One region of the Ligilactobacillus saerimneri genome, then DNA from elsewhere that is predicted to be linked to it. Evidence: predicted binding sites of a transcription regulator. Region 1 holds the regulator's gene; each other region holds the start of a gene.
What was found. Region 1 encodes LexA, which represses DNA repair genes until DNA is damaged. Its sites were predicted from a motif close to CNAACANNTGTTNG; they were not measured.
Positions count from the first base shown of each region.

Region 1 (10,069 bases):
AGACGATCGCGTTCCTTGATTAACTTAGCAACTTCCTTCTTTGGCAATACGTCAAAAGTACCATCTTCAGCCATAGCCTTGATTTCCTTCAAACGCTTAATCCGCTTTTGGATAGTCTTCCAGTTAGTCAAAGTACCACCAAGCCAACGGTGATTTACGAAGAATTGACCAGCACGCTTTGCTTCTTCTTCGATTGCATCTTGTGCTTGCTTCTTAGTACCAACAAACAATACGATACCACCGTTTGCTGCTACATCCTTAACATAATCATATGCTTGGTCGATCAACTTCACAGTCTTTTGTAAGTCGATAATATAGATACCGTTACGTTCTGTGAAGATGAAAGGCTTCATCTTAGGGTTCCAACGACGTGTTTGGTGACCGAAGTGGACACCAGCTTCAAGTAATTGTTTCATGGTAATAACTGCCATTACAATTTACCTCCAAAAAAATAGTTTTTATCCTCCTCCACATTCAACGGCCAAAAGACTTGAACTAATCAAGCACTCTTTTTCCATCCTGTGGAGTGTGATTTTCGTGCATCACAGCACTCATTCAAGTATACTTAATAAAATATCTCCTGGCAACAATTTGTGCTTCATTTTTATGATATTTTGAGTAAATGTAATCAATTTGTCAAAATCATCCATAAATAATAACTCCTATATCTTGACTTTATGCTGCCGTAAGTAAGCTAACTTTTTCTGGCGCGACTGGTGTTTAAACTGATACTCTGCCTTCAGTGCTGATGATTTATCTGCAAAATTTTCATGATATATCATTTGGACTGGGCGGCGACTCCGCGTATATTTAGCTCCCTTTCCTTGATTATGCATCAATAGCCGATGTTCTAAGTCGGTAGTATAACCGCCATACAGTGTTCCATCTGCACAAAGCAACACATAAAAGTACGCCTCATTTTTCTTCCCCATACAAAATCCTCTTTACTTCAGCTGTGTATTCATTCATTTCATTATATGTGATTAGGGGTGGCAAGAAATGGATTCCACCTTTCTTACCATCTTTAAGTGCTTCGATTAACACAATGTTAGCTTCCCGATCCTTTTTGGGGTGCACTAATTGAACCCGTTTGGGTTGAAGCTTATTTTCCTCCATATAATAAAAAATCTCACCCAATCGTTCAGGCCGATGGACAAAGAATGCTCGACCATTACTCTTTAACAGGCGTCCTGCCATCTTAATTGTTTGTTCTAATGTAACTTTAAGTTCGTGACGAGCAATGGCCAAATACTCATTAGGATTCTTTTGACTGGCAGGCAAATCAACAAAATAAGGGGGATTACATGTCACATTGGCAACACTTCCTGGCTGGATATATGCCAGACAATCATTCAAGTCAATGTTCAAAACCTGCATCCGATCATCCAAACGATTAAGGACCACACTTCGCTGTGCCATATCTGCCAACCGCTCTTGAATTTCTACGGCATATATAGGTCCTTGAACTTTTGTACTAAGAAATAAACTTACAGCTCCATTTCCAGCGCAGAGGTCAACTGTTACTGCGCGCGCATTTCTAATCGGATTGGCAAAGTGTGCCAACAAAACTGCATCTAGTGAAAAAGCGAATACCTCTGCGCTTTGAATAATATCAATGTCTTGTGCGTGTAAACGGTCAATACGTTCACTCGCCTTCAATAAGTCTTTGTTCATTCATTATTCCTCTGTGTAGTTATTATTGTTTATACCAACTATTCAACTATTATTTTAGCATGCTAAAATATTCACCAATTAATATGCTGGTTAAAGCCCCTATTGCTTTTAATGACTAAATCTTGCATACTTAAACCATTAAGAAAGGATGATGAAGATACAATGTTTTATTCTTTCGTTAGGGGGCTTTGTCGTTTCCTGCTTGCTCTGATCAACGGCAACGCCCACTACCTGAATCGTGAAAAACTTCCCGAAGGAAACTATATCTTAGTCGGACCACATAGAACATGGTTTGATCCAATTTACTTTGCGTTAGCCGCAGCTCCCAAGAAATTTAGCTTTATGGCAAAAAAAGAACTATTTGCCAATCCTATCCTCCGTTGGATTCTCACTCGGGCTAATGCTTTCCCAGTAAATCGTCAGGATCCTGGTCCTTCAGCGATCAAAATTCCTGTTAAAAGTCTGCGCAAATCTGATCTGTCTTTGATTATGTTTCCGTCAGGAACCCGGCATTCGCAAGAGTTAAAGGGTGGCGTTACGCTAATCGCTAAACTTAGTGGCAAACCTATTGTTCCTGCTGTCTATCAAGGACCACTGACTTTCAAGCGATTATTTAGTCGTAAACGGGTAACTGTTGCATTTGGGGAACCAATTTATCTTGATCGTAAACGTAAGCTGGATGCTGCTTACCAACAAGAGATCATTCAGCAAATGGAACAACAATTTGTCCAGTTAGATCACGCTATTGATCCAAACTTTCATTATACTGACCCACACCCTAAAAAATAGTGCTAAATTTCCAACTTTGTGTAGCTATATAGTTAGCACATAGAGATTAATCATTTGCCAAAAGTTAAAGAAAGGCTGGCGAGAAAACAATGTTTCTCCCAGCCTTTTTGTTACTTATCATTCTTACCATAGTTGCTCTTCATAGAGTTAACCATTTGGCGTAACTTCTTTTCAGATGGCTTTTGCCCCATTTGAATCATCATTGTTCGTAACATTTGTTCGTTGATTGGTGGATTGTTCTTCAAATAGTTTTCCTGTGCCCGCCGAGCAACAAAGAAACCAATTACAGTTCCGGCAATCAATGCAATAATAACTAATACGATCCAGACTCCTGTTGACATGTCCTAGCTCCTTTCCACTTTCTTCCCTACAATTTTACAAAAAATTAGCAAAAAAATAAAGCGCCGATAATATTTAATCGCGCTCATCAAATACCTAATCTTCCCGCAACCCTTTTTTTCGCTGAATATCACGAAGCTTAGTTGGGGTAACTTCATTGCCTTCATCATCATAAACACGTAACATTTCGATTCGATCACGAAAACCTTGACGGAATAACCGCAAATAGCGTTGTCGCAATTCCTTTTGCTCAGCTGATTCAGCTTCTGTTAACCCATTAGCTTTTTTCTTACGTGCAAGTTCATTAATTCGATCTATTAATTCTTGTGGAATACCATTATTTTCTGCCATAGTGCTCCTCCTTTATCGTTTTTAATCATACCTAAAAATTACTATGATTTCAAACTACAAGCGAACGTTAGTTTGAAAAATTAATTTTTTTATGCTAAAATGAAAAAAATACTACTGATTGAGGTGTCATAAATGACCAAAGCATCAGAGAAGCGTCAGTTGGCCGTGCTCCAATATATTTATGACTGTGTTGAAGAACGAGGATATCCACCTACCGTTCGTGAAATTGGTAAGGTGGTTAATCTTTCCTCCACTTCAACCGTTCACGGTCACTTATCGAAATTAGAAAAAAAAGGATTAATCAAACGTGATCCAACCAAACCACGAGCAATCGAAGTGACTGCTCAAGGTAGAGAAAAACTTGGTGTGACTACAACAGCCACACCTGATAACTTCATCCCTCAAATTGGTACCGTCACAGCTGGTGAACCCATCCTAGCAGAACAAAATGTCGACGGCTTTTTCCCGTTGCCACCAGATATTGAAGACAATAATGATCTTTTTATGCTCACTATCAAAGGAGAAAGCATGATTAATTGTGGCATCCTAAACGGTGATCAAGTCATCGTCCGGCGCCAAAGCACAGCTGACAATGGCGATATCGTTATTGCCATGACTGATCTTAATGAAGCAACTTGTAAGCGATTCTTTCTTGAAGACGGGTATATTCGCCTTCAACCGGAAAATGATTCATTCGAACCGATTATCCTGTCTGATGTGACTATATTAGGCAAGGTCATCGGACTTTACCGTAATATGCTATATTAACGAAATTTAAAAGGCTGTGAGAAAATTCGGTTTTCTCACAGCCTTTTATTTGTTTGCTCACTAAATAACACATAGATAACAGAGAAAATGACCGCAAATCTAGTAGCTAAGTACAAACAAAGGTCACCATACTTTGCACCAACCATCGTCCTAGTTTAGCTCAACGCCTTGTTGTGGAAGCTATTTATTTAATTCCGTGTTTGCTGACGAATTTCTTCTGCCATGCGCAACAACTCTACCGCATGACTTCGCGTTAGTTCAGTAACCTCCGCTCCAGACAACATCCGTGCTAACTCATCAACTCTTTCAGCTGGTGTTAGCTTATGAATACTTGTCTCAGTCCGCCCATTAATGACTTTTTTCTCAATATGGTATTGATGATCAGATATTGCAGCAACCTGAGGAAGATGTGTGATGCAAAGAACCTGCGAATAATGTGCCACTTGACTAATCTTTTCGGCTATTGCTTGTGCAACTCTTCCAGAAACACCAGTATCCACTTCATCAAAAATGATTGACGTAACTCCTTGATGTTGCGCGAAAATTGTTTTTAAGGCCAACATTATACGCGATAGTTCCCCTCCTGAAGCAATTTTGGCAAGCGGCCCCATATTTTCACCTGGATTTGTCTGAATATAAAATTCAACTTGGTCAATTCCATTAGGTGTAAGATCTGTTGGGGACATAAATTTAACTGCGAAAACAGCTTTATCCATGTAAAGTGCTTGTAGTTGACGATGAACTTCTGTTTCTAGTTCGTGGGCAACATGTTCTCGTTGTGTATGGAGTTTCTTAGCCATGTCCAAAGCTTCTTTATGAGCCTGAGCATTTGCTTCTTTCAGGTCAGTCGATTCAGCTCCTGCTTGTTGCATCTCATCCAATTCGGTCTTAATTTTATGATAATAGGTTAAAATTTGCGGAATGTCATCACCATATTTGCGTTTGAGCATACTGATAGTTTCCAAACGTTGTTCTACCTCATCTAAACGATTAGGATCCCACTCCATATCACTCAGTTCACCTGAAATATCATGGGCAATATCCTGCAAGTTATAGAAGGCATCAGAAATCTTATTATAAATTGTAGCTAGTTCAGATGAATATTCCTGGGCTTCTTCCAGAGCATCCATCGCAACGCCTAATTTACCAACCACATCTTCTTCATCATTTGTTAGTGTTTGGTAGCTTGCTTCAAGGGCGGTATGGATTGTCTGAAAATTATCTAACTTAACCTTCTCTTCTTGGAGACGTTCCTCTTCATCAGTCTGAAGATTTGCAGCCTCGATCTCATCAATTTGAAATTGGAGCATATCTAAGCGCTGCGCCCATGCTTTTTCGTTACGCTCCATCCGCTCCAGCAGATCTTTTTGTTTTAAAAAAATATGATATTTATTCCGATATTCCTCAGCTAAAACAGCAATTTGCGGTTCATATTCATCAAGTAGACCCAAGTGTCGCTCAGGATGCATTAGTTCCTGATGTTCATTTTGTCCATGAATGTCAATCAACGTTTCGCCTACACGCCGTAACGTCGTGAGATTTACCATGATCCCGTTGATACGACAGATATTGCGTCCACTCCGATACAAATCACGTTCTAAAATAAGCCCATCTGATGAATATTCGATCCCTAAATCTGCCAGTAAATCTAAAGTTGCCGACTTTTCTGGAAGCGTAAACAGTCCTTGAATAACTGCTTTTGTAGCTCCCTTTCGAATATATTCGCTCGCACCACGACTACCAGCTAAAAGGCCTAGGGCATCAATGATGATCGACTTTCCGGCCCCAGTTTCCCCGGTTAACACTGTCATCTGAGATTGAAAAGCAACGTCCATCTTTTCAATAATTGCAAAATCACGAATCGTTAGCTCTTGTAACATAACTCTCCTCCTGCTACAGCATCATGAAACCAAGCGAATAATCTCATGATAAATTTTGCGTGCTTCACTTGCGGTACGCATAAAAATCATAATTGTATCATCGTCATCCAATGTTGCGAAAAAGCCTGGATACTCCATCTTCTCGACTAAACCGGATACAATTGGCCCATTGCCTGGTAAAACTTTTATGACACACAGCTTATCATTGTAATCTGCTAGGACAAAAACATCACGCAAAACTTCTTGCAACTTCTGCTCTGCGTTACTTGTATGCTCATGCGGTAAAATGTAGCGGTACTTCCCCCCTACTACTGGCAGTTTCATTAACTGCAACTCATTGATATCCCGTGACACAGTTGCTTGCGTCACCTTGACTTTGTGCTCTAACAAAAGTTGCACGAGTTCTTCTTGACGGTAAATTTCATTATTAGTAATTAATTCTTTGATCAATTTTTGCCGATCATGCTTATTCATAACTCTCACCGCCTCGCTTAATCTTTATGGTTTCAATGTTGCTTGCGCTTGCTTGACCACTGTTGCCAGGTCAATTTCTGGTGCAATTGTCCCTTCAGCAGTGGTCCGTGCAACTAGGTGCGCTAAAAACTCAATATTCCCTTCACCGCCAGTAATAGGTGAAAAGTCTAGTCCTTGAACATCATATCCATTGGCAACTGCAAAAGAAACAATCTCTTGCAGAACTTCCAAATGTGTTTGTGGATCGCGAACAATTCCGTGCTTCCCTACTTTTTCTCGTCCAGCTTCGAACTGAGGTTTTATTAATGCAACAACATCCCCGTTCTCTTTGAGAATAGAATGTAAATTAGGCAGAATCAAACGTAATGAAATGAAACTAACATCAATTGTTGCAAAATCAGGCTGCCCATGTGTGAAATCTTCTGGTTTAGAATAGCGGAAATTAGTATTTTCCATAACAACTACCCGCGGATCCTGCCGCAGTTTCCAAGCTAATTGATTTGTTCCTACATCAAGAGCATAGCTTAGGGTTGCGCCATTTTGTAAGGCAACATCGGTAAACCCACCGGTAGATGAACCAATATCCAAAACATGCTTATCTTTGATTTCTACCTCAAACACTTTCAGAGCTTTGGCTAACTTTAAGCCACCGCGACTAACATAGGGCATCTTTTTCCCTTTAAAATGCAATTTAATCGCCGGGTCTATCTTTTGGCCCGGTTTATCCAAACGTTCTTCGTTCTCGCCTAAGATTTCGCCGGCCATAACTGCACGCTTAGCCTGTTCCCGCGTGTCAAATAAGCCTTGTTGAACTAATAAAACATCAACTCGTTCTTTTTTCATACTTTACCTCTTGAAATACTCTAAAAATTCATTTAATGTGCTTGGTTCTTGTCCCGTAATCTGCTCTAACTGCAACAAGTCAGACCGACAAATGGCTACCATCTTTGTTAAGTGTTCTTGTGCTCCCGCAAGTCCTAACAATCCTGGATAAGTATTTTTATTGTGCGCTTGATCCTTATGAACTTTCTTGCCCATCTTAGCTGTTGTTGAAACTACATCCTGGATATCATCATAAATTTGAAAGGCTAGCCCAAAGTTTAACCCAAAATGCGCCACTATTTCTTTTACTGTTGGGGGTTGAGCAGCTAAAATCGCACCCGCTTCACAAGCATACTGTAACAATGCCCCTGTCTTTCCTTCGTGAACCAATTGCAATTCAGCCAAAGTTAGTTGCTCTTGTTCCCCTAAAATATCGCCAACTTGACCGCCTACCATCCCCTGTGCACCGGCTGCCAACGCTAATTTATGCGTCAACTCAACAATTACTGCTGGGGCCAAGGAAATAGTTGACAACCGCTCAAAAGTAGTTGTCAACAAACCATCGCCCGCTAAGACCGCCATTGCTTGTCCAAACACTTTATGATTAGTTGGTTTTCCGCGGCGTAAATCATCGTTATCCATCTCGGGTAAATCATCATGAATTAGCGAATACGTATGAATCATCTCAATGCACGCAGCAACATCAATATCGGTCGTTGTCACTTCGCCTGTAAAGTATTCTTTAAAAGCCAAAGTTAACAATGGTCTAATTCGCTTACCTCCAGCATCAAGAGAATAGCGCATAGCTTCTTGTAATTTAAGTGGTGCTTGCAATGTTGCTAAATATTGATCCATTGCTTGCTCTAATTGGTCAATTTGATCGCTCATTTTTCCACTAGCATTAGTCATTTTCTTCGCCACTATCCCGACTAAATTCAATTTCATTACCCTGAGCATCAATCACCTTTGCTACAGTTCGTTCTGCTTGGTCGAGGGTCTTCTTTAGATCCGCACTTAGCTTAACTCCCTTTTCAAATTGGGTTAAAGCCTCTTCTAATGGAACATCGCCTCGTTCTAATTGCGAAACAATCGCTTCCAATTGTTGCATTTTCTGTTCAAATGTTAATTCCTCTGCCACTATTTTTCAGCTCCCTTAATTTTTCTTACCTCTACATCTGCTGACCCATCTTGAAAATGAAGGCTGAGTTTTTCTCCAACGTTAAGCTGACTAACCGTTTTAATCACTTGATTATCTTTCTTAACATAAGTATAACCCCGGCCTAAAACTTTAAGTGGGCTCAACATATCCAATGAAGTAACCGCCTGGTATAGCCGATCCTGGTGCTGCTTGAGATATGCATTCATTCCAGTACCTAGATTGGTTGCAAGAGTGTTGTACTTGTTAGTTGCTAATTCTAATTGCTGTTGTGGACTAGCCGCCTGTATTCTCCCCTGCAAGCTAATCAGCTCTGTTTTTCTTTGAGCCAAACAGTGTTTGAAATTTTGCTTTAGACTATTATCTAAATAATCAACCTTTTGTAAATAACTATCGTATAACCGCCCCGGTTGCTTAAAAATATACGATTGCTGAATTTTCTGCCAATTACGTAAGTGCTGTTGCAATACCATATGGATTATATTAAATAAGGTTTGCTGATTACGAACAATCTGAATAAGCACTTCTTCCAAAACAGGAGTTGCCAACTCGGCCGCTGCTGTTGGCGTAGCAGCCCGCCGGTCGGCTACTAAGTCCGCAATCGTTGTATCGGTCTGATGTCCAACTGAAGATATGACTGGAATAGCACTAGCAAAAATAGCTCGCGCAACTTTTTCTTCATTAAATGGCCAGAGATCTTCAATTGAACCCCCACCACGCCCGATGATAATCGTATCGAAATCACCACGCAGGTTGACTTCTTTCAGGCGTGCTACTAAGCTGTCAGCTGCTCTTTCTCCCTGGACTTCAGCTGGAAAAAGAACAATCTGTGCAATGGGATACCTTCTACGAGTTGTCGTAATAATATCTTTAATTACTGCTCCGCTCGGACTTGTAATAACAGCTATCCGCTGGGGAAATTGTGGAATAACTTTTTTGGGGGCAGAGAACAAACCTTCTTGCTCTAACTTGTGCTTAAGTTGCTCATAAGCTTGGTACAGGGCCCCAACCCCATCTGGTTCCATTGTTTTAATATAAAACTGGTACCTACCTGATGCTTCATAAACATCTACATAGCCACTAACCAGCACCTTCATTCCTTCTTCAGGAACAAATTTGATCTTATTAAAATCACTCGCAAACATGACAACGTCGATTTTAGCCCGCTCATCTTTAAGGCTAAAATATTGGTGCCGGGATCGTAACCTAAAATTTGAAATTTCACCACTTAGATATATTTTTCCTAAGTATGGGTCGGCCGTAAATTTACGCTTAATATATTTGTTTAATAACGAAACCGTTAAGTATCTATCACTCATAATTTTAACTTCTCTCTGCAAACTCTACGGTTTGTTGCATTAGCATCGCAATCGTCATTGGTCCAACACCACCAGGAACAGGAGTTAAATATGACGCATGGTCTAACATGTCATCGCGCTTAACATCTCCAACCAGCTTACCTTCTGCATTATGATTCATTCCGACATCAACCACTACAGCGCCAGGTTTAACGAAATCCTTGGTAACAAACTCACCCCGACCAATTGCTACGACCAGAATATCTGCTTGCCGCGTTATTGCCGCTAAATTCTGGGTCTTACTATGAGTGATTGTTACTGTTGCATCATGGTTGATCATCAGGGCTGCCATTGGTCGCCCAACGATATTAGAACGCCCAATAATCACGACATTTTTGCCGGCAACTTCAATATCATATGCTGCCAATAGTTCCATGATACCGCGTGGAGTACAAGGCAAGGCTTGCGGTGTTCCCATAAATAATTGCCCCACATTCATTGGGTGAAAACCATCAACA
Region 1 is NZ_CP144759.1:654,951-665,019, reverse strand. Features, by position in the region: gene rpsB (30S ribosomal protein S2) at 1-431, opposite strand, end outside; gene V3C97_RS03235 (GIY-YIG nuclease family protein) at 663-932, opposite strand; gene V3C97_RS03230 (tRNA1(Val) (adenine(37)-N6)-methyltransferase) at 916-1,674, opposite strand; gene V3C97_RS03225 (1-acyl-sn-glycerol-3-phosphate acyltransferase) at 1,837-2,463, shown strand; gene V3C97_RS03220 (YneF family protein) at 2,574-2,804, opposite strand; gene V3C97_RS03215 (DUF896 domain-containing protein) at 2,899-3,153, opposite strand; gene lexA (transcriptional repressor LexA) at 3,286-3,921, shown strand; gene recN (DNA repair protein RecN) at 4,110-5,801, opposite strand; gene V3C97_RS03200 (ArgR family transcriptional regulator) at 5,823-6,275, opposite strand; gene V3C97_RS03195 (TlyA family RNA methyltransferase) at 6,300-7,118, opposite strand; gene V3C97_RS03190 (polyprenyl synthetase family protein) at 7,122-8,006, opposite strand; gene V3C97_RS03185 (exodeoxyribonuclease VII small subunit) at 7,999-8,235, opposite strand; gene xseA (exodeoxyribonuclease VII large subunit) at 8,235-9,572, opposite strand; gene folD (bifunctional methylenetetrahydrofolate dehydrogenase/methenyltetrahydrofolate cyclohydrolase FolD) at 9,577-10,069, opposite strand, start outside.

Region 2 (10,069 bases), 140 kb from region 1:
TATCACCATGCGGATGGTAGTTCCCCATGACATTCCCTACTGACTTAGCGGATTTACGAAATGGCTTATCAAACGTATTGCGGTCCTCGTTCATCGCAAATAAGATCCGGCGTTGCACAGGCTTTAAACCATCACGGATGTCGGGTAAAGCCCGCTCTTGGATGATGTATTTAGAATAACGGCTAAAGCGTTCGCCCATAACCATTTCCAAAGAGAGTTCTTGAATCTTCTCTTGGTTGTTAGTCATCTATGCTCACTCTTTCTATAAAATTAATAATTTTTATTTTGACGTAATTTTTCATCAATGGCAGCACTATCCGTCAAGCCATGTGCTTCTTCAGCGATAGCATTATCCAAAAGGCTACCTTCTTCTTCTAAAGTAAACTTAACGTTTTGTTCGATCCATTTACGCCGGGGTTCAACCTTGTCTCCCATCAAAGTGGTTACCCGCTTTTCAGCTAAGGCAGCATCATCGATGGTCACCCGTACTAAGGTCCGAGTGGCAGGATTCATCGTTGTTTCCCAAAGTTGATCGGCATTCATTTCACCTAATCCCTTGAAGCGTTGGAGTTGATAGCCTGTACCTAACTTATTAATTGTTTGTTCGAGTTCACCATCGGTCCAAGCATAGCGTACAGACTGTTTCCCGCGGGTATTTTTTTGCAATTTATACAAAGGCGGCAATGCAATATAAACCTTACCGCTCGTCAGCATTGGTCGCATATATTTGTAGAAAAAGGTTAGCAAAAGAGTTTGAATATGTGCCCCGTCATTATCAGCATCCGTCATGATAATAATCTTGTCATAGTTAGCGTCCGCAATATTAAAGTCGGGTCCAACACCAGCACCAATGGTATAAATCATGGTATTAATTTCTTCATTCTTGCTGATGTCTTCAAGACTTGCCTTTTCAGTGTTTAACACCTTGCCCCGCAATGGTAAGATTGCTTGGAACTTTCGGTCACGTCCCTGCTTTGCAGAACCACCCGCTGAATCGCCTTCGACAAGGAAAAGTTCATTTTTCTTAGCATTTTTAGATTGTGCGGGAGTTAACTTACCGGAAAGAAGACGTTCTTTCTTTTTGTGTTTCTTACCACTTCGGCTGGCATCGCGAGCTTTCCGAGCTGCTTCCCGCGCCTCGCGGGCTTTTATAGCTTTGCGGACTAAGTCTTGAGCAAATTCGCCATTTTCCATCAGGTAGTAAGTTAACTGCTTGTTGACGATATTGTCAACCACTTGGCGCGCCTCGGCTGTACCTAGTTTTCCCTTTATTTGGCCTTCAAATTGAAGGAGTTTTTCAGGAACACGGACCGAAACTACTGCTGACAGTCCTTCACGGACATCAGAACCTTCGAGATTCTTGTCACTTTCTTTAAGCAGTTTTACCTTCCGTGCGTATTCGTTGAAAGCTTTAGTCCACGCAGTTTTCATACCCACTTCATGCGTACCGCCATCCTTAGTTCGGACATTGTTGACAAAGGAGAGTATGGTCTCGGTGTAACGGTCATTATATTGGGCAGCAACTTCAACTTCGATTCCGTCTTTTTTGCCTTCGAAATACATGATACTGCCGATAGTATCCTTATCTTCATTTAAGTAGGTAATGAATTCTTTGATGCCTTCATCAAATTGGAAGATCTCTGCTTGCCCTGTTCGCTCATCAGTAAGGGTGATTTTTATCCCTTTAAGTAGAAAAGCTGATTCCCGCAAGCGTTCAGCTAGAACAGAGAATTTGTAATGGGTAGTCGAGAAGATTGCTGGGTCAGGTTTGAAGGTTACGGTTGTGCCGCTCTTTTTTTTCGTCTTTCCGATCCGCCGTAATGTACCAACTGGTTGCCCACCATTGACGAAATCTTCTTCGTATTCCACACCGTCACGGACAGTATTAACAGTTAGTTTAGTCGACAAAGCATTTACTACCGATGCCCCTACACCGTGGAGGCCACCAGAAGTTTTATAGTCTCCTTGACCAAACTTTCCCCCTGCATGGAGAACAGTAAAAATCACTTCAACAGTAGGAATCCCTGTTTCGTGCATCCCAACAGGCATTCCCCGACCGTTATCAACTACGGTAATCGCATCATCTTTGTGAATTACAACATTGATTTCTTTACCATATCCTGATAATGCCTCATCAATTGCGTTATCAACTATTTCATAGACCAAATGATGAAGCCCCTTAGAGTCAGTGGAACCTATGTACATTCCGGGGCGCTTACGAACAGCTTCAAGTCCCTTTAGAACTTGAATTGAATTATCATCATAATTTGGTGTAGTCATAAATTGAAGCCCCTTTATTATTAATTTTGAGAACTAATCAATAGTATATAAAAAAGATTAATTCGTAAAGTCTTAATGTTTATTATAACATAGCGAATATATGTTCTGAAATCGATATTTGCCAACCGCTTAGGTCATCTTGTGATAGAATTGTACTATTGGTGTTTTTATCAATAAGAACACTGATAGTGACTGATTGCCTGATGTCAGAAAAAGCCGGGCTCGTGGTGTTTTTTCAAAGGAGAAATTAATAGCACTGTTAACATTCTATTTAATTAGTAAAAGTTACTGGCTCTGTACGTAACTTATTAAAGGAGGCTACTCACTTTATGAGTATCGATCTAAAAATAATCATTATGATTATTATTGGATATCTACTGGGATCAATCCCTTCAGGAGTATGGATCGGAAAGTATTTTTTTAATAAAGATATCCGTAACTACGGTAGTGGGAATATGGGAACAACCAACACTTTTCGTGTCTTAGGCAAAAAAGCTGGTATTACTGTTTTGCTTTTGGATATGTTAAAGGGTAGTTTGACCGCCTTACTTCCCTTTTTCTTCGGCGTTCATGTCAATGCTCTGTTAATCGGTTTATCTGCGATCTTAGGTCATGCTTTCCCAATTTTTGCAGGGTTTAAAGGGGGTAAAGCCGTAGCAACTAGTGTTGGGGTTTTACTCGTCTATAATCCCCTCTTCTTTGTCATTGCATGGGCATTCTTTTTAACTACCCTTTATTTGACAAGCATGGTTAGTGTAGCTAGCATGGTAGGTTTCACATTACTAAGTATCGTATCCTTTTTCTTCCAAGACGGTCTGCTAACAACAGTTGCAGTGGTATTAACTATTTTTGTTTTTATTCGTCATTGGAGCAACATCGAGCGAATAAAGAATGGGACCGAAAACATGGTACCGTTTGGGTTAGGTTACAAAAAAAGGCATAACTAAAAAAAAGATCATTTAGTGAATTTGTATCACTGAATGATCTTTTTTATTCGCTTAATTCTACTTCAAAATATAGCGCTCCATAGCCTGAGCAACACCATCATCATCGTTGGATGGTGTCAAAACATCAGCAGTCTTTTTGACCAGGTCATTCCCGTTAGCCATTGCCACGCCGATACCGGCTTTTTCTAGCATAGTTAAATCATTGTTCTGGTCGCCAATGGCCATGGTTTCAGCGGGGTCAATGCCTAAATACTCACATAAATCCATTAGGGCATTCCCCTTGGAAGCATCTTTATTCATGAATTCAAATGACCATGATCCTGTTCGCACAGCATAGTAGTCGGTTAAGATTTCTTTAGGAAGTTGACCGCCTAACTTACTAATGCGAGTAGGATCGTCAACAAACATGATCTTAGCAATTTCAATATCAGGACTAATCAGATCTGCGGGACGATACTTAATTTGCATGTTGGTATTAAAAGCATCACGCACTGTATACTTGCTGATATTAGCTGAAGTTGTGAAAATTTCAGATTTTAACGTTACAACTTGCATCCCAAAACCGAGTTTTTGAGCTAAGTCATGAAACTTAACAAAATCATCATAGCCCAACGGATGCGTCTTGATCACTTTAGTGTTAGTGACGTTGGATGATTTAGCCCCATTGAACGTGATCACGTAGTTGTCGTGGTCTGTTAAGCCTAATTTCTTCAGGTGAGGCATCACCCCACTAACAGGACGGCCTGAACATAAAACCACATGCACACCCATTTGTTTGAGCTTTTCAACTGTTTCGATTGTCCGGTATGAGATTTTTTTATCACTATTCAACAAAGTACCGTCAATATCACTAGCTACTAACTTAATTTGCGCCATTTCTAGTCCTCCGAATATATGCTTTTCCATTTTAATCTATCAAAAACTTGCCCACATAACAATGATTCTAATAAGACGCTCAGAAAAACCTGCTAATTATTAGAGGGATTTTTTCATAGAATAAAAAAACAGGAAACTAACCAATGCTAGTTTCCTGTAAAAATTTAACTATCAGCCTAGGAGCTGGGTTTTAATCCATTGATAAATATGCAGCCACAACGTTTTCAACTGTGAAGCCATATTCAGCTAAGACCTTTTCACCTGGTGCGGATGCGCCAAATTCGTCAATTCCTAGGGATTTGCCGGCAGTGCCAACAAATTCACCCCAACCAAATGTGGAGCCTGCTTCGATGCTCAAACGTTTAGTAATAGTAGCTGGCAATACACTATTACGATATTCTGCACTTTGGGCTTTGAAGCGATCGAAACTTGGCAGTGACACAACGGAAACCGCGTGACCTTGAGCAGCTAATTCCTTTTGAGCAGCTAAAGCCAAGTTAACTTCTGATCCAGTTGCCAACAAGATCCCTTCTTGGGTACCTTGAGCAGGCGAAACAATATAACCACCCATGCGCATTCCCGCCAAAGCATTAGCAAAGTTTTGTGGTAATGTTGCTAAGTTTTGCCGACTTAAAACAAGAACAGTTGGCTTGTCAGTTGTTTCAAGTGCAGTTAACCAAGCTGCTGATGTTTCATTTCCGTCAGCTGGGCGAAGGACTTGCACATTTGGCATTGCCCGCAAGCTTGCTAATTGTTCAATTGGTTCATGAGTTGGTCCGTCTTCACCGACAGCAACAGAATCGTGAGTCAAAACATAGATAGCTGGGATGTGTTGCAGGGCTGATAAGCGAATTGCTGCCCGCAAGTAATCCGTAAATACGAAGAAAGTTCCGCCAAAGACCCGTGTTCCACCATGAAGTAAGATCCCGTTCATAGCGCAAGCCATTCCAAATTCACGTACCCCGAACCAGATGTTTCGGCCAGCATATGAATCTGGTTGGAAGTCAGCACTACCAGAGATCATAGTCTTGTTAGAACTTGAAAGATCAGCTGCCCCACCCCAAAGATTATCCATCTCTTGAGCAATAGCATTGATTGCATTTGCACTTGCAGCCCGTGAAGCAATACTTTCAGTAGTATAGGTTGGCACAGCGCTAGCTAAGTTAGCTGGTAATTCGTTTGTAAAGGATGCCTTGAATGCTTGGGCCAATTCTGGATACTCAGCAGCATATTTAGCAAACATTTCGTTCCAAGCAGCTTCTTGTTGAGCGCCGGCTTCAGCAATATCACGTTTGAAACGTGCATATACTTCATCAGGAACTGTAAATTCTGGATAATCCCAGTTTAAAGCGGCTTTAGTTTCCTTGACACCTTCAGCGCCCAATGGTGCACCGTGGACAGCATTAGTCCCCGCTTTAGGAGCCCCAAAGCCAATAACAGTCTTAACTTCAATTAAAGTAGGCTTGCTTGTTTCTTGCTTAGCTTCTTCAATAGCAGCATTAATTGCAGCGAGATCATTGCCATCCTTAACCACAATGTGTTGCCAACCATAAGCTTCAAAGCGTTGCCCCACGTTTTCAGTGAAAGCAGCAGATGTTGGGCCATCAAGAGAGATATCATTTGAGTCGTAAAGAGCGATCAACTTCCCTAATTTAAGGTGCCCTGCCAATGAAGCTGCTTCATGAGAAACACCTTCCATTAAGTCGCCATCACCGCATAAAGTGAAAGTATAGTGGTCCATTACAGGGAAGTTTGGCTTATTAAACTTAGCAGCTAAATGAGCTTCAGCCATTGCCATCCCAACTGCCATGGAAATCCCTTGACCTAAAGGACCAGTAGTAGCTTCGACCCCATCAGTGTGACCATATTCTGGGTGACCAGGGGTCTTGCTTTGCCATTGTCTGAAATTCTTGAGATCATCAATTGAAACTTCATAGCCAGCCAGGTGTAACAAACTATAAAGCATAGATGAACCGTGACCAGCAGACAGGATAAAACGGTCGCGGTTAACCCAATTCAGATGGGTTGCAGGATTAATATTCATTTGCTTAGCCCAGAGGACATAAGCCATAGGGGCAGCCCCTAATGGTAACCCTGGGTGACCAGAGTTAGCCTTTTGAATTGCATCGATACTAAGTGTTCTAATAGCATTAACGCTTAATTCATCAATTTTATCAAACACGGAAATCTCTCCTTACAATAGTGATAGCTATTTGCCTATTCGAATCTACTATAAACTAAAATGAACGAGGTTACCAGCAATATTAGTAGGACCGCAGGGAATTCCCTGTTTCTTAATATATTTTGTTATAGGTTAAAGTAACTTTTTATTATGAATTTAGTTCAAAATAAGGCTAACCTGTGTATACAAAAAGAGTCAACCCCTCCGGCTGACTCTGTAATGTTTATAAAATATAACGGCTAAGATCCTTATCTTTAACAATATTGCCGATCTTCTCAGTAACATATGCTTCAGTTACCGTGATCTCGCCCATTTCCATATCTGGTCCCTCATACAGAATATCTTCTAATAACTTTTCAAGAATCGTATGCAAACGCCGGGCACCGATATTTTCAGTTTCGTGATTTACTTGGTAGGCAATTTGTGCCATCTTGTGGATTGACTCGATAGTAAACGTCACTTTGATGTTATCTGTACCAATCATAGCTATATATTGCTTAATCAATGCATTATTTGGTTCTGTAAGAATCTTTACGAAATCTTCTTCGGTTAAATCATCTAATTCAACTCGAATTGGGAACCGCCCTTGCAATTCTGCGATCAAATCACTTGGCTTAGACTCATGGAAAGCCCCTGAAGCAATAAATAAGATATGGTCGGTATTAACTAGGCCATACTTTGTCTTGATCTGTGATCCTTCCACAATCGGCAAAATGTCTCGTTGAACCCCTTCGCGGGAGACACTTCCGTTATTATTACTGTTCTTAGAAGTGATCTTATCAATTTCATCGATAAAAATAATGCCTGTATTTTCAGCTTTCTTGATAGCTGCATCCGCCAAATCGGCACTGTTGACTAATTTAGCTGATTCTTCTCGAATTAAATATTCGCGGGCTTCAGCTACTGTCATAGTCCGTTCGACTTTCTTTTGGGGCATCATAGCGCCCAAAGTATCGGATAAATCTATCCCCATCTGTCCTAGCATTCCAGCCTCATTTTTAAACTTTTGACTAGGATCATCAACCAATAATGTCACTTCTTGCTGTTCTAGTAAGCCATTTCGTAACTGCTCAGCCACGGACATTCGTTGATTCTTGATTTCATCCGTTACAGTTCCTTCATCTTCTTGATTTTTTGCTCCCATCCAGGGATTTTGTCCATTCTGGATACTTTGCTGCATTTCTTGCATCATCTTGAAGAAATCATTGGTTGAATTACTATTTGTATTTTGCTTTTGTGCCGGAACCAAAAGCTTGACTAGGCGGTTATTGGCTTTCTTGAGAGCTTGCCCCCGAACTTCCTTGTACATAGACTTCTCAACCAAACCGTATGCAACTTCAACCAAGTCCCTAACCATTGATTCAACATCCCGGCCCACATAGCCTACTTCAGTAAACTTAGTTGCTTCTACCTTAACAAACGGTGCGTTAACAATTTTAGCTAAGCGACGTGCAATTTCTGTCTTCCCTACCCCAGTAGGTCCAATCATCAAAAGGTTCTTAGGCGTGATCTCATCTTGCAAGTCTTTAGCTAACTGTAACCGCCGATACCGGTTGCGTAAGGCCACAGCAATGGCTTTTTTAGCTGCCGTTTGTCCAACAATAAACTGATCTAATTCAGCAACAATTTGCTTTGGCGTTTTATCAATTGGATTCATCGTATCCCATCCTTTGTCTGTTTATAGCGTCTCACTAATAATGTTGTGGTTAGTGAAGATATCAATATCGCCTGCTATCCCAATAGCTTCTCGAGCAATGTCTTCGGCGGACATAGTAGCAGCATGGCGGACCATGGCTTTAGCGGCCGCTAAAGCATAATTACCTCCTGACCCAATGGCCAGAATGCCATCGTCTGGTTCGATAACCTCCCCTGATCCAGAAACCAATAGTAAGTTATCTTTATCCATCACAATTAGTAACGCCTCTAGCTTCTGTAATGTTTGGTCACTTCGCCATTCTTGAGCTAACTCGACCGCTGCCCGTTGAAGGTTACCACTATACTCACTGAGCTTTTTTTCAAAACGTTCTTCTAAATTAAAAGCGTCAGCAACACTACCAGCAAAGCCTACTACTACATTGCCATTGTAAATTCGTCTAACCTTTTTGGCGGTCCCCTTCATAATTACTTTTTCACCCATCGTTACTTGACCGTCTCCAGCCATAGCCGTGTGTCCGGCATGCTTTACCGCACAAATAGTGGTTGCATGAAATGATACGCTCATATATATTCCCCTTTCTGGTTACTTTCGTTTAAAGTATTTCTGATAATCACGTTGCAAGTGTTCGGTTGTGATGTGAGTGTATATCTGAGTAGTCGATAAGCTACTGTGACCCAGTAGCTCCTGTACACTACGCAGATCAGCCCCGTTGTTCATCATATGGGTTGCAAAAGTGTGGCGTAGTTCATGGGGGTGAATACTTGTTGTCAACGAACTACGTTCAATAATCTTCTGCAAAACATATGTTACTCCTGCAGCTGTTATTGGATCCCCATAGTGGTTGATGAAAACATAGTCATGTTCCTTGTGATACTTCTGCATCACTGGTGTACGGTAAGTTTGAAAATACTTCTGCAATGCTTCCGCACAATAGCTACCAAACGGAACGTACCGCTCTTTATTTCCTTTCCCGTGCAACAGCATAGAATGAGTATTAAAGTCAATTGCTGCTAGGGTCAGACCAGTACACTCACTAACCCGCATCCCAGTCCCATACAAGGTTTCTAACAAAGCACGGTCGCGAGTCAATATTGGATCATCCCCAGTAGTAGCATCGAAAAGTGCCTGCATCTCTTGCATATAAAAGAAACGTGGCAGACTCCGTGGTTGGCGCTTTAATTGGACATAGGCAAACGGATTATCCTGGCAGTAGCCATTTTTATCCAGAAAATGGTAAAAGGATCGTAAACTTGATACCATTCGTGAAACGGTCGTTATTCGATAATTCTGGTCATATAAATAACTCATATAAACATGGACATCAAACTTACCAACATCAGCAAAAGAACTACTACCACCATTAGCCTGCAAAAAATCACTGAAGTGTTTAATATCCTTCAGATAAGCCGTAGCAGTATTGTCTGAGTATTGGCGCTCAACCAATAGATAACGTTTAAACTCATTAAGCCACTCTTTTTCCATGAATTCACCCACTTTCTAGTCATTTTCTAACTTTGGTCAAGGTTAGTCAAGAAAATAATAAGCCCTTTTAACTTTTTTAAACACCACTTAACAAACGTTTGTTCGCAAACAATTATAACATATCCAGATTACAAATTAAAAAACATGGAGTGGCTTCACTTCCATGTTTTTAGCCATTATTTAATTTTCCTGCAATGCTTCTTCGTAGTCACCATTAGGACATTTAACTTGCATTCCTTTCTTGGTCTTTTTGTAGATCAAGAAATGCTGACACCGTGGACAGTCGCGTCCAACTGGCTTATCCCATGAAACAAAGTCACAGTCAGGATAGCGCGAACAACCATAGAAAGTTCGATTCTTCTTGGACTTGCGTTCAACGACATCACCTTTTTGACATTTTGGACAAGTAATTCCAATCTTTTTAATAATTGGTTTAGTATTCCGACAGTCTGGGAACCGACTGCAAGCATAGAACTTTCCAAAACGTCCTAATTTAATTACCATCGGTGCACCACAGATGTCGCAATCAATGTGGGCTGGCTCATCTTTAATCTTAACTTTTTCGAGCTTTTTCTCTGCTGTTGCGACTTCCTTAGCAAACGGTTGGTAGAAGCTATCAATGACTTTAACCCATTCTTGTTTACC
Region 2 is NZ_CP144759.1:797,433-807,501, forward strand. Features, by position in the region: gene parC (DNA topoisomerase IV subunit A) at 1-247, opposite strand, end outside; gene parE (DNA topoisomerase IV subunit B) at 271-2,280, opposite strand; gene plsY (glycerol-3-phosphate 1-O-acyltransferase PlsY) at 2,616-3,227, shown strand; gene V3C97_RS03870 (Cof-type HAD-IIB family hydrolase) at 3,285-4,103, opposite strand; gene tkt (transketolase) at 4,294-6,285, opposite strand; gene hslU (ATP-dependent protease ATPase subunit HslU) at 6,509-7,942, opposite strand; gene hslV (ATP-dependent protease subunit HslV) at 7,964-8,506, opposite strand; gene xerC (tyrosine recombinase XerC) at 8,525-9,424, opposite strand; gene topA (type I DNA topoisomerase) at 9,605-10,069, opposite strand, start outside.
Region 2: parE (DNA topoisomerase IV subunit B) is a predicted target of LexA. The motif match lies at 2,374-2,387, and genes of this name have one in related genera.

Region 3 (10,069 bases), 590 kb from region 1:
AGAAGTAGTAGCAGTCGTCCCCAATACTTGGTAATTGGTCTGGGCATGTTGCGCCTTGGGACCAGCAGCTGCGCGCTTGCGTCGGTCATCCGGGTCTCGGCCGATCGACCAAGTCCATTTTCCGGTAGCGGGTGTGATCTGCCCTGTCGCCAGGGCCAAATACTCGCGGTGAATCGCCCCCATGCTGATCAGGCGGTCAAGAATCGGAACGACAATTGGATTTTTGGCTACAATTAAGGCCCCGCTAGTTTGTTGGTCTAATCGGTGCACAATATATGGGGCTAGACCTTGTGGCTGGAGATATGTAGCAACGTCATTAAGGACCGTTCCCATTTCGCCAGGATAATTAGGGTGTGACTTTTTCCCTGCTGGTTTATTGATGACTAGCAAGTCACGATTTTCGTAAAGAACATCGATATGAGCTTGCGGACTGGGACGATAACTGGATACAGCTGTACGAAATTCGGCCCCAGTGAAGGTTAATGTGACTTGGTCATGTGGCGATACCAAGTCGTTCATATTACGGTAGTGCCCGTTAATAATGACATTCTTATTAATTCTTAAAAAATGTGTGAATCGTCGGGGAAGTAACCATTGTTTTTCCAATAAAGTGCGTACAGAGCAAGGGGTCTGAGTTGGGGCAAGTGTTTCTGTGATCTGCCATTCTTTATTCAAAAGACATCAATCCTTTGGTTGTTATGAGGTGGTCGATGGGGATATCAAAAGCTTCAACTGTCCATTCTGGAGAGGCAAAGAGCATTGCGTCAGGAACCAATGCACAAGTTGTTCCCGAATAATCGCTCAGATAGCGGTCATAGTAGCCACCACCAAAACCCAGACGCCAACCGTGGTCTTGAGAAAAAGCGATCCCCGGAACAATGATTAGGTCGATGTTAGCCTTGTCTACTACTGCTGCTGGGTCAAAAGCTGGTTCGGGAATTCCAAATTCGCTGATAATGCGGTGTTCGGGACCAGGATCAGGCAAGAAAACCATTTGTCGTTGGGGCATGGTCCTAGGGATAACAACTGTTTTACCACTTGTGCGTGCTAAATTAATCAATCGTTCCGTGGGGACTTCACCAAAACCACTAACAGTAGTAGCAATGGTTTGGGCCTGTGCCCAAAACGGACTGGTTATCAGTTGTGTAATTAACGGGGCGGCCGCCTGGTCAATTTCTTCCTGGTGGGTATGGAGGCGCTGAATTTGGGCCTGGCGCCAGGTTTTTTTATTTATCATGTGGTCACATCCTTGTTAAATTCCACTTAACAGGATAGCATATTTTAGCTAGTGTTCAAAAAATGTCCGGGGAGGTTTATAATTGAATAAAACATATGTTTGGTTTAAGGAGGAAGATACAATGCATCAAGAGTCATTATTTGCTGCTAATAATCGCCAAGAACCACTGGCTAGTCGGGTTCGGCCCCGAACCCTAGCTGAAGTGATTGGACAAAAACACCTACTTGGCCCTGGGCGCATTTTGCGTGAACTTATCACCCATGACCAAGTATCCTCGTTGATCTTGTGGGGACCACCAGGGGTAGGAAAAACAACTCTTGCACGCATTATTGCAGCCCAAACCAAAGCAGAATTTATCAGTTTTAGTGCAGTTGATAGCAGTATCAAAACGATTCGGGAAGTGATGAAAAAAGCCGAAGCCAATAGTGATTATGGTCAACAAACCATTGTATTTATTGATGAAATTCATCGGTTCAATAAGGCACAACAGGATGCTTTTCTCCCCTATGTTGAACGGGGAAGTATCACTTTGATCGCTGCCACAACAGAGAATCCGTCATTTGAACTAAACTCCGCACTTTTATCGCGGTGCAAAGTCTTTGTCTTAAAACCATTAACAACGGATGACATCATAACATTATTACAAAGAGTAGTGCAGGATGAGCGGGCTTTCCCTGGAATGACAGTTGAGTTAGGACACGAAGCCCAAGTGATGCTTGCAACGTTTGCTAACGGGGATGCGCGGACTGCGCTCAATATTTTGGAAATGGCAGTGCTCAATAGTGATCACCGAACGGAAAATAAGGTAACAGTTACCCCGACCCAATTACAGCAGTTAACGGGGCAGAAAATGGTTCTTTATGATAAAAATGGCGAAGAACACTATAATATCATCTCTGCCCTCCACAAAGCGTTACGTAATAGTGATGTGGATGCAGCCATTTATTGGTTATCCCGGATGTTGGCCGGGGGCGAAGATCCATTGTATATTGCCCGGCGTTTAGTCCGTTTTGCCAGTGAGGACGTTGGCTTGGCGGATACCAATGCCTTGCGGGTAGCGGTAGATGTTTTCCAGGCTTGTCAGTTTATTGGAATGCCGGAATGTGATGTTCATTTGACAGAAGCAGTGATTTACCTGGCTTTAGCTCCTAAATCCAACGCCGTCTATGCAGCACGGCAACGAGTGCGTCATGATGTCCAAGCGACTATTAATGAGCCGGTTCCGCTGCAGATTCGGAACGCTCCGACAAAGTTGATGCAGGAACTGGAGTATGGCCAAGGTTATCAATATGCACACGCTACGGCAGCCAAATTGACTACTATGAAGACAATGCCTAACAACCTGCAAGGGCACCGCTACTATTACCCGACAACAGAGGGACATGAAGGGCGGTTTAAAGCGCGCCTCGAAGAGATCCAGCAGTGGCACGCCCAGCATGATCATCATTCCTCATGAAAGTTTAATTTAAACACCAGGATTTTAATCATTGTTTAAATGCTTTTTCCCTTATAATGGGGAATAGTATTTCATAAATTGAGGAGAAAAAATAATGCAAAAGCAATCACAACATGTTGTTAAGGGGATCATCCTGGCTGCCTTGGCTTCAGTGATGTGGGGGATCTCAGGGACGATTTTACAATTCATTTCGCAGACCGCACATATTCCGGCAGCGTGGTTCCTATCTGTTCGGACGTTGATTTCCGGAGTGATTATTCTGACCATATCTTTCTTTGTATATGGAACGAAAATCTTTACAGTTTTTAAGGATCGCCGTCAAGCATTCTATTTATTTGCATATGGGATCTTTGGGTTAGCTTTGAATTTACTGACTTTCTACCATTCTGTACAGCTAGGGAATTCGGCGATGGCAACTATCCTCCAGTATCTGAGCCCACTATTTATTGTTTTAGGGACAGTCGTTTTAGAGCGCCAGTGGCCATTACGCTCAGACCTTATTGCTTTCGTTATTGCCTTAGTGGGGATTTTCCTGTCAATTACGCGGGGAGACATCTCCCAGCTTTCGATTCCAATGTCAGCCTTCCTCTGGGGACTGGGATCTGGGATTACAGCGGCTTTTTATGTGGTCCTACCGCGCCCGGTAGTAGCAGAACATCCACCATTCGTGGTGCTTGGTTGGGGAACTTTGATTGCTGGTGTTTTCTTCAATATTCAACGCCCATTATGGGTGGGAGCTCCGGCATTGAACATGAAGTTAGTTTTAGCAATTGGTGCGGTAATCCTGTTAGGGACAATTTTACCGTTCGGGACATTGCTATATAGCTTGCACTTTGCGCCAGCAGATGTGGTTAGCATTATGGATGCAGTTCAGCCATTAGCAACCTTAGTCTTGAGTGTAATCTTCTTTAGTTTACATTTAACCTGGGCTGAAATCATCGGGTCGATCTTGGTTATCGTAGGGATCTATGTATTGCAACGTGGCCGGCGCCAAGTTGAACAAGATACACAACGTTTTGAATAAGCAAATAAAAACCACGCACTGAATGTAGGAACGCGTAGTAGCGGTCTACCATTCAGAGGCGTGGTTTTTTATTGGTGCTAAATGTTATGCGCGGGACTTGTATTCCCCAGTAACAGTGTTAATTACTAGGACATCACCGGTTGCAATAAAGTCGGGAACAGTTACTACCAAGCCAGTTTCCATAGTTGCAGGTTTGCCACCACTAGCAGCAGTAGCTCCCTTAATGTTGGGCGCAGTCTCAGTTACTTTCATGGTAACAGTTGTGGGCAGTTCGATTCCGATTAGTTCGCCATTGGCAAAGTCGAGTTGGACTTCCATATTAGGCATTAAATATGGCTCTTCGCTGCTAAGTTGTTCTTTGGTTAACTCATATTGTTCGTAGGTTTCCATATCCATGAAAATTTCCAATTCGCCTTCACCGTAGAGATATTGGGCAGTTTTTTTATCGACCATTACCAGATCAACTTTTTCGGAGGGACGCATCGTTGTTTGCACGATTGCACCCGTCCGCACATCGGTCAGTTTCATTTGCATGACGGTGTTGCCCTTGCCGGGTTTATGGTGATTTGACTCCAAAACCTTGATTAATTTACCGCTTTGTTCAAAAATCATACCTTTTTTAAGATTAATTGCTTCTACTGCCATAAAAATCGCTCCTTAGTTTAGTAAAAATTAACGGATTAGGGTATTTCCTTCTTGGGTGGTGGAGCCTGAGCTAGTGCAAAGCCTTTTAATGTCATAGTATATCTCACTCTACTTAAAATAATTCATCTTTAAGTATAACGGAAAGCGCCTTCAATTTTAAAGAAAAATTTGAATTTAGAATGCTAAGTACTAGTAAATAAGGTATGATAAAGGAGTAACGTTGCATGAAAGGAAGTAGTCATTTATGGGACAATCAGCACCCCCACGTATCCTGATCGCACAAGATCTCTCTGCTATGGGTAGTCTATCAATGCAGACTGCGCTGACGCTGTTTCAGGCGTGTGATTTTAGTATTGGTGTCCTGCCGACTACAATTTTATCAACGCAAAGTGAAGGTTTTGGGTCACCGGCAGTTCTAGATACTACTCTATGGACCCAGCAGACCCTGCAGCATTGGGCTAAGGAGCAGATCCGATTTACCGCTGCGGTTGTGGGTTACTATGATAATGAGGCAGTGGGAGACCAGCTTGCAGATTATCTGGACCAGCAAGCAGCCACAATGGATTTGGTCCTCGTTGATCCGGCCTTTGCCGATAATGGGGAGCCATACCCATTACAAGGACTAGCCCATATGGAAGGCTTGCGACGCCTTTTACGTCGGGCCACCCTTGCAACTCCAAACCTAACGGAAGCATGTCTTTTGACAAACACACCCTTGTTCACGCCGAATCCGCAAGCAGTGCGAGCTTTATTAGTTAAGTTTAACCAATTGTTGGCTCCTGGAGGACAGACGGTCCTAACGGGACTTGAGTTTGGTGACCAGGTGGGGGTGGCATGGCTTGACCCACTTGAGGGACGGCTGCAACAGGTGACTTTGCCGCGGCTTCCAGGACATTTTTATGGGAGTGGTGATACCTTCACCGCGTTACTAACGATCTTGCTGTGCCAACAACAGGATTTGAATACGGCAGTTCGCCAAGCAACAGACTTACTACATGAAGGTCTGGTTGCGACTATGAAGGCTAATGACGAGCGGTGTTATGGAATAAAGTTGGGAGCTATTATTGCAGCTCTACAAAATTTAGCATAAGGGGAGATACTATGGATACAACTGCAAATGTAAAGAAAATTACGGTAGTCGGTGTTATGACCGCCCTTAACATTGTTATCGCGCGGGTCTTTTTGATTCCAGTGCCAATGACTAAGGGCTTTTTGAATCTTTGTGACGCCGGAATTGTGTTGATTGCCCTTCTTTATGGTGCTAACTATGGTGGACTAGTGGGAGCATTAAGTGGTTTCCTCTTAGATCTATTAGCAGGGGCGCCTCAGTACATGTTGTTTTCTTTGGTCATTCACGGTTTTGAAGGATGGGTTTTTGGTAAGGTAATTGAAAAAGAAAAGACACCAGGACGGTTAGTACTAGCAGTTGTTTTAGCGACAATCATTGTCTCTTGCGGGTATCTTGCTTGCGAAACATTTCTTTTCAAGTTTTCAACAGCGATTATTGGGTTCCCAATGAATATCCTCCAAGCAATTGTAGGTTCGCTGGTGGGGATTGTATTATATTCACAACTACGGAAAGTAATTCATTAATTAGCTATTATTGCTTGTGAAGGTCACGGGAAAAGCGATCTTCACAGGCGTGGAGGCTGGAAAAACTTTGTTTTTCCAGTCTTTTTTTTGTAAATAAATATGTTGCCGGCTACATAATGCTGTGATAAAATCTTTTTATCTAATTTAAGTAGCCGGCAACATATTTTACGAAAGGATACAAAAATGATAGATAAGAAGCTCGCTCATCAGGCCCCCTTAGGGTTGGCCCTGTTCAAATTACGGCGGATGTATGGACAGTTAGTTCATCACCAACTATGGCAACATGATCTTTACCATGGTCAAGATATTATTCTGGGTATATTGGACCGGGTGGGTCCATGTTCACAGACGGAATTACGCCAAAGATTACAGATTCAGCACACAACGGTGGTTAAAACAATTATGCGTTTAGAACGTAAAGGTTACGTTCAGCGGTATAAATTAGCTACAGACCGCCGCGTAACTATGGTGGAACTTACACCGGCGGGACATGACCTAGCGAAAGAACTAGCGCAGGTGTGGATCACTAGTGAGGGTGTGATTACAGCGGGGCTAACCCCTGCGGAACAAGCAGAATTTATCCGGTTAACTAAAAAAATAACAGCGAATATTAGTAAAAAATTGGATGAATACCATAAGGAAGGTGAAGAGAAGCGATGTGGAAGATAATGAAAACACGGATGTCTTGGCCAGCAGTGGCAGGGGCAGCTATGTTTATGTTGCTCCAAGTTTTAAGTGATTTGAACCTCCCAGCCATCACTTCCCAATTAATTGACAAGGGCGTTGCTAGAGGAGACCTGGCATATATTTGGCAAGCTGGGGGGAAGATGTTACTGTTTGCGGGCCTAAGTATTTTGGCGGCAATCGGCAATGTGTACTTGGCGTCAACACAGGCACAGAAACTAGGAGCACGGTTACGGGAAGAGCTTTTTGCCAAGGTGGTTAACTTCGGTGACCAAGAGATGGGAAGCTTTGGGTCATCATCTTTGATCACCCGGACAACCAACGATGTGATGCAGATCCAAAATGTAGTAATTATGATGCTCCGGATGATGCTGATGTCGCCTTTGATGTTATTGGGGGCCGGCTTCATGGCTTATGTTACCGAGCGTCGCTTAGCGATGATCTTTTTAATCTCTGTCCCGCTGCTTTTATTAGCTGTTTGGTTAGTGATGCGTAATGCGGTGCCCCTGTTTAAGAGTTTACAAAAGAAAATCGACAACATTAATTTGGTTTTTCGTGAAGGCTTAACCGGAGTTCGGGTAATTCGGGCTTTTCGGCGGGATAGTTTCGAGCAAGAGCGTTTTGACCAGGTTAACCAAGATTACACCCAAACAGGGATCAAAGTCTTTAGCCTAACTTCAATGATGTATCCGATCATGATCACTGTTTTAAGCTTCACCAATATTGGAATTGTATTGTTGGGGAGCCGCTTGATCGGGGCAATGGAAATGGAAGTAGGAAAGTTGGTTTCCTTTATGACTTACGCTTCGATGGTGTTATTCAGTTTCATGATGCTTTCAATGGTCTTTGTCTTTATCCCGCGGGCCCAGGCGGCTGCAAGCCGAATCAATGAAGTCCTAGCCACACCAGATTCATTACCCGCACCCGATGATGTGCAAACAGTGGCAGCCACTACCCCGGCTAGTTTAGAATTTGAGCAAGTTTCTTTCCGTTACCACGGGGCAGAAGAATTAGCCTTGACAGGACTCGATATCAAGATGGGTGCTGGTCAGACCCTTGCGATTATTGGGGGGACAGGGTCAGGGAAGACGACCTTAATTAACCTTATCCCCCGCTTATATGATGTGGAACAAGGGCGGGTCTTGGTTGATGGACTAGATGTGCGCAATATGACTAAACATGACCTACATAAGCGGGTAGCCTTTGCTCAACAAAAAGCTATTCTGTTCAAAGGGACTGTTCGGTCTAACCTGCAGTTTGGGAAACCAGACGCCACTGATGAAGAAATGTGGCATGCACTGGAGGTTGCTCAAGCCAAAGACTTTGTGGCTGCTTTGCCTGATGGTTTGGATGCAGTAGTTGAACAGAATGGGGACAATTTCTCTGGTGGTCAGAAGCAACGGTTGACGATTGCCCGTGCAGTCATCAAGCCTGCCTCGATTTATGTTTTTGACGATTCATTTTCAGCCCTGGATTTCAAAACGGATGCTAACTTACGGGCAGCATTGAAGCATGACCCTGCAATTCAAAAAAGCGTGGTTGTGATTGTGGCCCAACGGGTAGCAACAGTAACGCAAGCTGATCAGATTATCGTTTTAGATAATGGTAAAGTTGCCGGTCAGGGCACACATGCTGAACTGATGGCCAATAATCCGACTTACCAAGAGATTGTACACTCGCAAATCAGAGAAGGAGGGCAAGCATAATGGGACCACATGGACGGCGGGGCCGGGGACCACAATCCCAAGAAAAGGCCCAACATTTTTGGAAAACTATTTGGCGGTTAGCCCGCTACATGGGACCATGGAAATGGCTTTTCGCATTGGCAATGATTTTGGCAATTGGGGCTACTGTTTTTCAAATTATTGCCCCCAAGATCCTGGGGGAAGCAACTACGGTGATTTTTGCTGGGGTTAAGCAAGGCTATGCCCAAATCAAGGCCGGGCAGCAGTTGACCCACTTACCAATCGCTTATGGCAAAATTACGCATATCATGATTGTTGTAGCGCTTGTTTATATTTCAGCGGCTGTCCTGACTTTCGGACAGCAATTCATTATGGCTAATATTTCGCAGCGGTTAGTTTATCGTTTGCGCAAGGATCTTAAGGCGAAGATGGAACGGTTGCCAATCGCTTATTATGATACCCATTCTAATGGGGACATCATGTCCCGGGCGGTTAATGATATGGATAACATTGCCGGGACACTCCAACAAAGTCTGGCACAGTTGGTAACCAGTTCGATTACTTTTGTCGGTGTTTTTGTGATGATGCTGACGATTAGCTGGAAGTTAACGCTGATCGCCTGTGTTACGATTCCATTAAGTATGGTTGTTGTGGGAATTGTAGCGCCAAAGTCGCAACGCTTCTTTGCTATCCAACAAGAGAGTTTGGGACTGTTGAATGATCAGGTCGAAGAAACATATGCGGGGCACGCTGTGGTCAAGACATTTAACAAGGAAGACGATGAGATTACCCAGTTCCAAGCAGAAAATCAACGTTATTATGCTGCTTCATGGAAAGCCCAGTTTATTTCTGGCTTGATTATGCCCCTGATGAATATGGTCAAAAATATCGGTTATGTTATGGTAGCGATAGTTGGGGGCCTAGGGGTTGCTAATGCCACATTAACTTTGGGAAATGTCCAAGCATTTTTGCAATATGTTAACCAGTTTACGCAACCAATCACCCAAATTGCTAACTTGGCAAACACTATCCAAGCAACCGCAGTTTCTGCAGAGCGGATCTTTGCGGTTTTGGACGAGGACGAAATGACAGATCACCCAGTTGCAACGCCAGTTCAAGTAGGTGCTCCGAAGGTTGCTTTTCGGGATGTACATTTTGGTTATAGTCCGGATAAACCCCTCTTACAAGGCTTCAATATGGAAGTTCCAGCAGGCAAGCAAGTTGCTATTGTGGGACCAACTGGAGCGGGGAAAACAACCCTGATTAATTTGTTGGAAAGATTCTATGATATTGATCAAGGGGCAATTTTACTGGATGGACAAGATACGCGCAATATGGCACGGGCTGATTTGCGGCAACATATGGCGATGGTTCTTCAAAACACCTGGCTGTTTTCGGGATCGATATATGACAACATCAAATACGGACGTGAAGATGCTACTGAGGAAGAAGTCATTGCAGCTGCTAAGGCAGCCCACGTAGATACCTTTGTACGCCAGCTTCCAGATGGATATGATACTGTTTTAGGGGAAGATGCGGGGAATATCTCGCAAGGGCAACGGCAGTTACTGACGATTGCCCGAGCTTTCTTGGCTGATCCAGAGATCTTAATCTTGGACGAAGCCACTAGTTCCGTGGATACGCGAACCGAGCTTTTAATTCAGCAGGCAATGGACAAGCTACTCAAGGGACGAACAAGTTTCGTGGTGGCCCACCGTTTATCAACGATTCAGGATGCCGATCAA
Region 3 is NZ_CP144759.1:68,955-79,023, forward strand. Features, by position in the region: gene V3C97_RS00315 (RluA family pseudouridine synthase) at 1-675, opposite strand, end outside; gene V3C97_RS00320 (5-formyltetrahydrofolate cyclo-ligase) at 668-1,237, opposite strand; gene V3C97_RS00325 (replication-associated recombination protein A) at 1,359-2,693, shown strand; gene V3C97_RS00330 (DMT family transporter) at 2,788-3,717, shown strand; gene efp (elongation factor P) at 3,802-4,362, opposite strand; gene V3C97_RS00340 (PfkB family carbohydrate kinase) at 4,607-5,452, shown strand; gene V3C97_RS00345 (ECF transporter S component) at 5,464-5,955, shown strand; gene V3C97_RS00350 (MarR family winged helix-turn-helix transcriptional regulator) at 6,139-6,624, shown strand; gene V3C97_RS00355 (ABC transporter ATP-binding protein) at 6,612-8,345, shown strand; gene V3C97_RS00360 (ABC transporter ATP-binding protein) at 8,345-10,069, shown strand, end outside.
Region 3: V3C97_RS00325 (replication-associated recombination protein A) is a predicted target of LexA. The motif match lies at 1,326-1,339, and genes of this name have one in related genera.